One region of the Cytobacillus sp. OWB-43 genome, then DNA from elsewhere that is predicted to be linked to it. Evidence: predicted binding sites of a transcription regulator. Region 1 holds the regulator's gene; the other holds the start of a gene.
The links. The regulator Rex, encoded in region 1, represses fermentation and respiration genes when NADH is low (regulators of the CRP and FNR family bind a similar motif). The targets are predictions, from matches to a motif close to TTGTGAAATATTTCACAA.
Positions count from the first base shown of each region.

Region 2: a site for Rex is predicted at 1,806-1,823, ahead of qoxA (cytochrome aa3 quinol oxidase subunit II). Genes of this name have one in related genera too.

Region 1 is NZ_JAYEFF010000009.1:108,289-113,390, forward strand. Features, by position in the region: gene groL (chaperonin GroEL) at 1-211, opposite strand, end outside; gene groES (co-chaperone GroES) at 272-556, opposite strand; gene U9M49_RS21390 (type II CAAX endopeptidase family protein) at 823-1,551, shown strand; gene U9M49_RS21395 (DUF4305 domain-containing protein) at 1,558-1,761, shown strand; gene U9M49_RS21400 (redox-sensing transcriptional repressor Rex) at 1,791-2,429, opposite strand; gene moaC (cyclic pyranopterin monophosphate synthase MoaC) at 2,453-2,935, opposite strand; gene U9M49_RS21410 (ABC-F family ATP-binding cassette domain-containing protein) at 3,079-5,004, shown strand.
Region 2 is NZ_JAYEFF010000001.1:1,060,082-1,065,183, reverse strand. Features, by position in the region: gene qoxB (cytochrome aa3 quinol oxidase subunit I) at 1-742, opposite strand, end outside; gene qoxA (cytochrome aa3 quinol oxidase subunit II) at 787-1,701, opposite strand; gene U9M49_RS05210 (DUF3889 domain-containing protein) at 2,571-2,900, shown strand; gene U9M49_RS05205 (small, acid-soluble spore protein, H family) at 2,897-3,088, opposite strand; gene U9M49_RS05200 (2-oxoglutarate dehydrogenase E1 component) at 3,525-5,102, shown strand, end outside.

The DNA.
Region 1 (5,102 bases):
TCGCACCCATGTTTTCAAATGCATCTTCTAGTTCGATTTCTTTAGCAATTGTTACACCATCATTTGTAATTAATGGAGAACCGAATTTCTTCTCAAGAACCACGTTACGTCCTTTAGGTCCAAGAGTTACTTTTACTGCATCTGCAAGTGTATCCACACCACGAAGCATCGCGCGGCGAGCGTCTTCACTAAATTTAATATCTTTAGCCATTATTAAGTACCTCCTCTAATAGTTAAAAATCTTTATAATAAGTATATAGCTGTTTTTTTATTAACCGATCACAGCAAGAATGTCGTTTTCACGTAAAATTAAGTATTCTGTACCTTCGTATTTCACTTCTGTTCCTGCATATTTTGAGAAGATAATAAGGTCGCCTTCTGCAACTTCTAATGCTACACGTTCACCATTTTCTAGTACACGTCCAGTACCTACTGCTACGACTTTACCTTCTTGAGGCTTTTCTTTCGCGCTATCTGGTAGTACGATACCGCTTGCAGTTTTTTCTTCCGTTTCAACAAGCTCGATAATAATTCGATCACCTAGTGGCTTCAACAAGTGAAACAACCTCCTCAATTCATTCAAAAATTATTTTATTAGCACTCGTTAGTCTTGAGTGCTAACACAATTATTATATTAATCAAAACTACTCTTTTTTGCAAGTAAGAACCTTGCAATTTTGCAAAAAAAAATGCGAACCTCTCCATTCTATACAACTTCTATTTGTTTTATGCACTTCATAAGGATGTACTATTTGAAACTAATAGTGTTTAACAGGTAAAATAAATATTAGTGTAACTTCTTTAAGAATAGGAGACTAGCCATTGAAAAAAGAGTATTGGTTTATCATTATGATTTATATAGCCATGCAATTATCAGCCATCGTTGGCGTTCCTGCCATTCTTTTTCTAGGTAATATGTTAGGATACAGCTTTGATGAGGTTGCAAAAATTGCACCGCCACTCTGGATTGTCATTAGTTTTACAATTACCCTTCTCTTAACTTTGTGGTTTTTACGGAAAGAAAGCAAAGAGATGTCAATGAGGAATCAAGCACCATTATCGACTTCTATCGGGTGGGCGATTGCAGGTATTCCGCTAGCATTTATTGCTCAAACCGTTGCAGCGAATATTGAATTAATGCTCGGCATTGATATGGGGTCAGATAATACGCAGCAAATTATGTCATTAATTGAAACGTCTGCTCTTGTGATTATTGTTGTTTCCATTATTGGGCCGATTTTAGAAGAGATCATTTTCAGGAAAATCATTTTTGGTTCCTTGCATAAACGATTGAACTTCTTTTTATCAGCACTGATTAGTTCATTAATTTTCTCTCTCGCCCATGGGGAAATTGAGCACTTACTTCTTTATGCAGCGATGGGCTTTACGTTCGCGTTTTTATATGTAAAAACCAATCGTATTCTCGTACCGATCATTGCTCATGTAGCGATGAATACCTTTGTCGTTGTGATTCAATTGAATATGGATAAGCTAGAAAAATATATGACAGACTTAGAAATGGTACAAATGATTTTTAGCAGATTAGGATGATGTTAGATGAGAACACCTTTGTTCACAGGGATTATCTCCCTTCTTTTTGGATTTGTATTTATTTATTTTGCAATTATTAACCTTCAAAACGGTGGAGGTTGGGGATTTTTAACGATCTTCATTTTGATTTTTGCCACTTTTGATATTGGTGGCGGGATTAAATTAATCGCTATGCATTATCGTATGAAAAAGAAAGAGGATAAAAAATAGAGCTGACTCCATGCGGGTCAGCTCCTTTTTTATGATGGATAGTGTTTTAAGAAGTATACTAATGATTGCAATTCGACCGCCAAATCAATATGATGGATGCGAATATGGGAAGGAACCGTTAACCGCGCTGGCGTAAAGTTCAAGATTCCCTTTACATGACTTTTAACGATTCGATCCGTAATTGGTTGTGCCGCATGAGACGGTACAGTCAAAATGACAACTTGAATATGGTGCTCATCAATCAACTTTTCTAGGTCATCTAAATGACGAACAGGTACCTCGCCTACAGACGTGCCAACCCTACTTTCTGAAACATCAAATGCCACTTCAATCTTTGTATTATTATTTTTTAAAAAATTATAATTTAAAAACGCTGTACCTAGATTCCCTACACCAATTAACGCTACCTTTGTCACTTCATCTTGATCGAGTGTCTTACGGAAAAATCCTAATAAGTAATTTACGTTATATCCGTAACCTTTTTTCCCTAAAGCACCGAAATAGGAGAAATCTCGTCGAATTGTTGCAGAATCTACTTTCACCGCTTCACTTAATTCTGCTGAAGAAACTCGCTGCTTTCCTGATGCGTGTAAATTTTTCAAAAAACGATAATACAAAGGCAATCGCTTAGCCGTTGCTTGAGGGATTTTCGTTGATTCATTGGACATAGGCTCCACTCCATTCCATTTACTTAAGCCCTTCTAAAATCACCGTTTTTACCACCGGTTTTCTCTACTAAATATGTTGGTCCTATTACCATGCCTTTATCTACTGCTTTGCACATATCATATACCGTTAAAGCGGTAGCTGTAGCAGCTGTCAACGCTTCCATTTCTACTCCGGTATGCCCATTAGTTTTCACTGTACAATCAATATGTAACACATACTGATCCTCTACCTCTTCCCAATTGAAAGATATATCAATACCGGTTAAGGCAAGTGGATGACACATCGGGATGATATCAGATGTCTTTTTCGCAGCCATAATACCTGCCACTTGAGCAACAGCCAGCACATCTCCCTTTTTCATTGTGCCATCAGTAATCTTCTGATAGATTTCTTGATTTAGCTCAATACTACTATGAGCAATTGCTGTACGGGCAGTTTGTGGTTTTTCACTCACATCCACCATCTTCGCTCTGCCTTCTTCATTAAAATGTGTAAATTCAGCCATTCATAACACCTCACATGAAAATGATACACTATTTTGATTCATCTGTGTAATGTAGTTTTTTATATATTCTATCCAAATAGTGACTTTATTGCCGAACCTCACCTGATTAAGGTACACTATCACTATAACAGAGGTGAAATATAATGATATTATTACAGGTTAATCAGCTTTCGAAAAGTTTTGTGGCTGATCCTATATTAATGAATATAAAGCTTGAAGTACAAACGAGAGACCGCATTGCATTAGTTGGACGTAATGGTGCGGGAAAATCAACTCTTTTAAAAATTATTGCTGGACATATGTCCTATGATTCCGGTGAAATTATTCAATCGAAAGAAACCAAAATCGGTTATCTTGCACAAAATACAGGACTAGAATCTGAGCTATCTATTTGGGACGAAATGCTTACCGTGTTTGATTATTTGCGCAAACAAGAGAAGGAACTGCGCTTACTAGAAACACAGATGGGCGATGCAACACTCATCGAAAACGGTGAAGCTTACGATAAAATTTTAAAAACCTATGATCAAATGCAAGTCAACTTTAAAGAACAAGGTGGCTATCAATACGAGGCAGACATTCGTTCTGTACTACATGGCCTTAATTTTCAATCGTTTAGCTATGATACAAAAATTTCTGCATTAAGCGGGGGGCAAAGGACGCGACTTGCACTTGCGAAATTATTGTTAACCAAACCTGATTTACTGATTTTAGATGAGCCGACCAACCATTTAGATATTGAAACATTGTCATGGCTAGAGCAGTATCTTAGTGGTTATGATGGTGCTATTTTAATTGTCTCACATGACCGCTATTTCTTAGATAAAGTCGTCAACCAGGTATATGAACTATCACGTAACCATATTAAAAAATACGTTGGTAACTACAGCAAATATCTTGACCAAAAAGCAGCGAATTATGAACGTGACTTGAAAATGTATGAAAAACAACAAGAAGAAATTGCGAAACTAGAAGACTTTGTTCAACGCAACCTTGCCCGTGCTTCGACAACAAAGCGTGCACAAAGCCGGCGCAAGCAGCTTGAGAAGATGGAGCGAATGGATCGCCCCCAAGGGGATGAGAAATCAGCGACATTCGGCTTTCAAATTGATCGTCAATCAGGCAATGATGTGCTAACCGCTGACTCTTTAGCAATTGGCTATCAAGAAGAAAAGATCAGTGATCACATTTCATTTCGCATGTCTCGAGGCGATTCCATTGCTTTAGTAGGTCCCAATGGTATTGGAAAGTCGACTTTATTGAAGACCCTTGTAGACAAGCTACCTGCTTTAGGTGGCACGTTTCAATATGGCTCAAATATCCGCATTGGCTATTACGACCAACAGCAAGCTGATTTGAGTTCAAATAAAACCGTATTAAACGAGCTCTGGGATGATTACCCCCTCATGCCTGAAAAAGATGTCCGTACCGTGTTAGGTAACTTCCTCTTCTCTGGAGATGATGTCTTGAAAATTGTCTCTACATTGAGTGGTGGAGAAAAAGCACGATTAGCACTAGCTAAGTTGATGTTGCAAAGAGCAAATGTCCTCATACTAGATGAGCCGACTAACCATTTAGACCTTGATAGTAAAGAAATTCTTGAAAATGCACTTATTGATTTTCCAGGTACGCTCCTCTTTGTCTCTCATGACCGCTATTTTATTAATAGGATCGCAACAAAGGTGATTGAGTTATCAACAAGTGGAGCAACGGAATTTTTAGGGGATTATGATTACTATGTGGATAAAAAGGCGGAAATTGAAGAAATAGAGCTTTTTGAATCAGCAGACCTGCCACAAGAAAGTATCACTAAACCAGAAAAGCAAAGTTATCAACAAGATAAAGAAGCGAAGAAACTAGAAAGACAACGAAAAAGAAGGCTGACAGAAATTGAACAGTTAATCGAAGAGTTAGAAGCGCAAATTGAAACTTACGATGAACAACTCTGTGACCCTGAAATCTTCCAGGACCACGAGAAAGTCCTCGAGATTACAACTAAAAATGAGGCTATAAAAGCACAACTCGAGCAGTTACTTGAAGAATGGAGCGAATTGGGAGATTTAATGTAATTAAACGTAGCTGGGGATAATTTAATTATCCCCAGCTTTTCTTTCTACAAGTAAATTGTCCACATTTTTATTCACAGCACAAACGGATTAACAATAGG
Region 2 (5,102 bases), on a different contig from region 1:
TTGCAAGCGCAACTGTTAATACAGGGAAAGCAAATACGATAATAACGTTCGTAATTAATGCTGACCAAGTAAACATTGGCATTTTCATTAATGTCATGCCTGGAGCACGCATTTTCAAGATTGTCGTCATAAAGTTGATACCTGTTGCTAATGTACCTAGACCGGCAATCTGTATCGCAATCATATAATAGTTCGTACCGACAGAGGTACTAAATTCATTATCTGCTAACGGGAAGTAAGATGTCCAACCTGCATCTGGTGATCCTCCGATAACGAAAGAGATATTAAATAACATTGCACCGGCAAAGAATAACCAGAAGCTAAGTGCATTAAGACGTGGGAACGCAACATCGCGAGCCCCAATTTGCAGTGGAACAACAAAGTTCATAAACCCGATAATAAATGGCATAGCCATGAAGAGAATCATAACAACACCATGTGTAGTGAATATCTCGTTATAATGCTGTGCATCAAGCAATTTGTTCTCAGGTGCTGATAATTGCGCACGCATCATAATTGCGTCAGCGCCTCCTCGGAATAGCATGAGGATCGCTGCAATAATATACATAATACCTAATCGTTTATGGTCAACAGTTGTTAACCATTCACGCCATAAATAACCCCATTTTTTAAAATATGTTATCCCAACTACAATGGCAATAGAAACAATTGCAATTGCTACCATTGAAGCATAAATAGCTGGACTTGGATGTGGTATGGCAAAACGTTCAAAGAACTCCATCCTGTATACTCCTTTCAGAAGATGTCAATAGACACTTCATCTAATTAATGGCTACTGTGGTCAGTGTGACCTTCGTGCTCATCATGATTTTCATGATTTTCTTCTGAATCTTCATCATTTGATTGATGATGTTCATGCCCTTCAGGTGCTGGGCTAAAGTCTAAATGAGTGCCAGTAAAGGTCATCTTACCTAAGTGACCTGGCTCTAGTAACTCTTCAAATTTATCTTCAGTAATTGGATCAGCTGTTTGATGAACTTCATCTACCCATTCCTCAAATTCAACTGGAGACATTGCTGTTACATCAAACGTATTTTCAGCAAAACCTTTTCCGCTGAAGTTTGCATTTCTACCCATGAATTCACCAGGATGATCAGCAGCTAAATGTAATGTTGTTACCATATCGGCCATTGCATATTTCTGTCCGCCAAGTTGTGGAATCCAGAAGCTGGTAATTGGACCGAATGAGTAAAGTTTAAATTCAAGTGCTCGATCTGTAGGTATATATAAGTAATTTACTGTTTCAATATCTTCTTCAGGATAGCTGAAGTGCCATTTCCAGTTAGATGATGATGCATATACAACTAATGGCTCCTTATCTTCATACCCTGGTGGTGTTGCTTCAACTTTATAGTTACTTTGGACAGAAACAAATGATAGATAAGCAACAATTAGTACAGGTATTCCGACACAAACTGCCTCCACCCATTTATTTCCCTCGATGTGAGGTGGTTCATAATCTTTTCCTTGTTTAGATGAACGAAATTTAATGAGCATATATGCAAGCATTGCAAAAACTACAATAACAATGCCAGACATTAACCATATGGACATCATAATATCGTTAGCCTGGACTTCGGCCTGTGGACCTTTAGGATTTAGAACAGTAAGTGGTTCACACCCAGCAAGTACAGCGGCAATGGCAACTATAGCCAATAAAAGAGCCCTTTTCAATTTCATTGATGTACCCCTTTCTATCTTTCTAAAAATCTATTGTTTTATTTGAACGTGAATATCACGCCTGTAACCCTATGTTAGTATCATAAATGGTTAAAAACAATTGAATGTGATAGGTGTCACAAAATGTTCATGAACAAATGATGAATTTGGTCACAAAATGTTCATGAAACTGAAAGTAAAAAGAAAAAATAATATTATTTAAATACTCTATTTTAAGAAAAAACTGAAAAATGAATATTGTATCGTTCAATAAATTTTAAAGGTTGCTTCTTTATTTATTATATTAATATAAATGATATTGCGTATTTGACTAACAGTACCCACAAAAAAAGTGTGAAGTCTTCGAATGGTTTTGAAACGGATGAAAAAAGAGGAGGGTTATCTTGTTAAAGAAATTTGATATTGATCAATTTTTAGACGGTGTATATAACCCGACTGATGATATTCATCATTTAATAGAAATAATTGAAATAGATGATTTACTTGAGAGAACAAAATAGGCCTTTATGTCTTCCACTTTTTGTTTTAGATGTTGTACGATTACTTTTATTAAAATAATCATAACTAAAACTAATCAAATGAAATAATAATGAACATTTTCTTATATTTTTTAAAGGCTATGTTGACATTTACGATATAAGGGTTAATGGAACAATAGATAAAGAAAAGCGGGCAAGTTTTAACCATTAACTTGCCCGCTTTTCTTTATCTATTGATATTTACTTTTGCACTAGCAAGTTTTGCTTTGAATTTTTCTTTCATTATATAACCCATTTTCCAAAAAAACTTTCATAAAGAATAAACATTGAAAAGATAGTAAAACTATAAATATTTCCATCAAAAAATAAAAGTGAAGAGGTGAGGAGAAAATGGAGAAAAGAGTGTTTCTCTCAATTGTCATAGTGTTGTTTAGCTATATATTTATTTCAAGCCCTCAAACAAGCTTTGCCGTTTATGATGCACCTTCTTATGCGAAATGGGGTAAAGAAGCGATGATGATCGCAAAGGAAAAATACCCATCAGCAGATATTGTTGATTATCAGCATCTTGGAAAAGAAGTAAAGGATGAGACAGAAATAGAAAAGTTTAAACTTTGGATGCGTCAACAGGAGATAGAATATGGGCTCTATGTGTTTATTGAATATGATAAAGATTCGGAGAAAATCGTCCGTATTTTAACGAAAAAAACGGACCGTTAACGTATTGTATTTTCTTCTATTAATTGTGCGAGTGGAACAACTTGATTCTTATCTACGTTGTTTCTTTCGCACACCCTTGCCATTTTAGTTAATTCATAGAGATCGACAATGACGATATTTACGCCATCGAAAGTTACTTCATATTCGTTTTGACTTTTTAGTAGTTCCCTCGCTCTAGCTAAATCCATAAGTTCACATCCTCTCTCGTAGTATTTTATTCAGTTTGAATATTTAGTGCACAATTCTACCAATAATAAGGCTTTTGATATATACTTAAATAGGCAAACGGTTTAGAAGTTGAATGATTATCAACTTGTAGACGTTAGTTCATCTTTCCAATTTATTACACTAATAGGCGTGATATAGGAATTAAATTAATTCACTTTTTTAATATAAGTATTTTTTCTAAAAATATTAGCTGTATTTTCGTGATTTTCTCTTTTTTCCCTTTGTATATGCGCCTTTAACGTGGTAAAATGGCTTAGGAAACATTTCGTCCTCTGGAAATTAACATTATTCGGAATTTTAATATACGAAATAATATTGTTACTATCCTAGAATGGATATGGGGCGGAAATAAATTATCCAAATATATTTAAAAAAGAGTTGTGGAGGTAATTTTCCATGAAGAAGCCTTCAGAGGGTAGCGGACCTTTAGAACAAAGTTTTTATGGTCCTAACCTTGGCTATGTAATCGAGCTTTATGAGATGTATTTAGAAAATCCAGAATCAGTTGACCAAGAAATGAGAGAGTATTTTGAGGTTAATGGTTCACCATTGCAACAAACAGGGGTAGCTCCTGTAAGTTTAGGAGCAGAAAGCACTGGCGTAAGTCCAGCACAAATTGAAAAAACTTTATCAGCTATTCGTCTTGCCGATTTTATTCGTTCAAACGGACATAAAGCTGCTGATATTTATCCCCTAGTTAATAGGGAAGAAAAGAATGTTGCTATTTTTGATTTAAGTAATTATGGATTAACAGAAGCAGATTTACGTGCAATACCAGCTCATCTTATATGTACAGATGCGAATATTCCGTTAAGAGATGGATTAGAAGCATTTGAATACTTAAAAAATGCTTATATGGATACGTTAGCATTTGAGTTCACTCATGTTGACAATTTAGAAGAAAAGGATTGGCTTCGTCGCAAGGTTGAAACAAATAGCCTTAAACTTAACTTGCAAAAACCTGAAAAAGCGAAAGTGTACAAAAGATTAACGGAAGTAGAAGAGTTTGAAAAATTCTTACACCGTACTTTCGTCGGTCAAAAACGCTTCTCTATTGAAGGTTTAGATACGATGGTACCAATGTTAGATGAAATTGTATCAGGTTCAGTGGCGAATGGCACAAAAACAATAAATATTGGAATGGCACACCGCGGACGTTTAAATGTGCTTGCTCATGTACTTGGTAAGCCTTATGAGATGATATTCGCGGAATTTCAGCATGCGCCAAACAAAGATCTTGTCCCATCTGAAGGTTCTATTGGTATCAGCTATGGATGGACAGGCGATGTAAAATACCATCTGGGATTAGACAAACAAATCAAGGCTGAAAATACAACAGTTGCAAACTTAACACTTGCGAACAACCCAAGCCATTTAGAGTTCGTTGGTCCTGTAGTTGAAGGATATACAAGAGCGGCTCAAGATAAACGTACTACTGGTGGTTTCCCAGAAGTTAATTACGACGAAGCACTTTCCATCATTATTCACGGAGACGCTGCTTTTCCAGGGCAAGGTGTTGTCGCTGAAACATTAAATCTTGGTCAATTAAATGGCTATAATACTGGTGGTTCCATCCATATTATTGCTAATAACACGATTGGCTTTACAACAGAATCTTATGATTCTAGATCGACTAGATATGCAAGTGATTTAGCCAAAGGCTATGAGGTTCCAATCGTGCATGTAAATGCAGATGATCCCGAAGCAGTCATCAATGCCGCTAAATTAGCTATTGAATATAGAGATAAATTCCATAAAGATTTCTTAATTGACTTAATTGGGTATCGCCGCTTTGGTCACAATGAAATGGACGAGCCGATGACCACAAACCCAGCGATGTATAATATTATCCATAAAAGACCAACGATTAAAGAGCTTTATGGTGAGAAATTAAAAAAAGATCAATACTTATCAGAAGAAGAGGTTACTGCTATTCATTCGGAAGTAGCTGAAAAACTTCAGCAAGCTTACGAT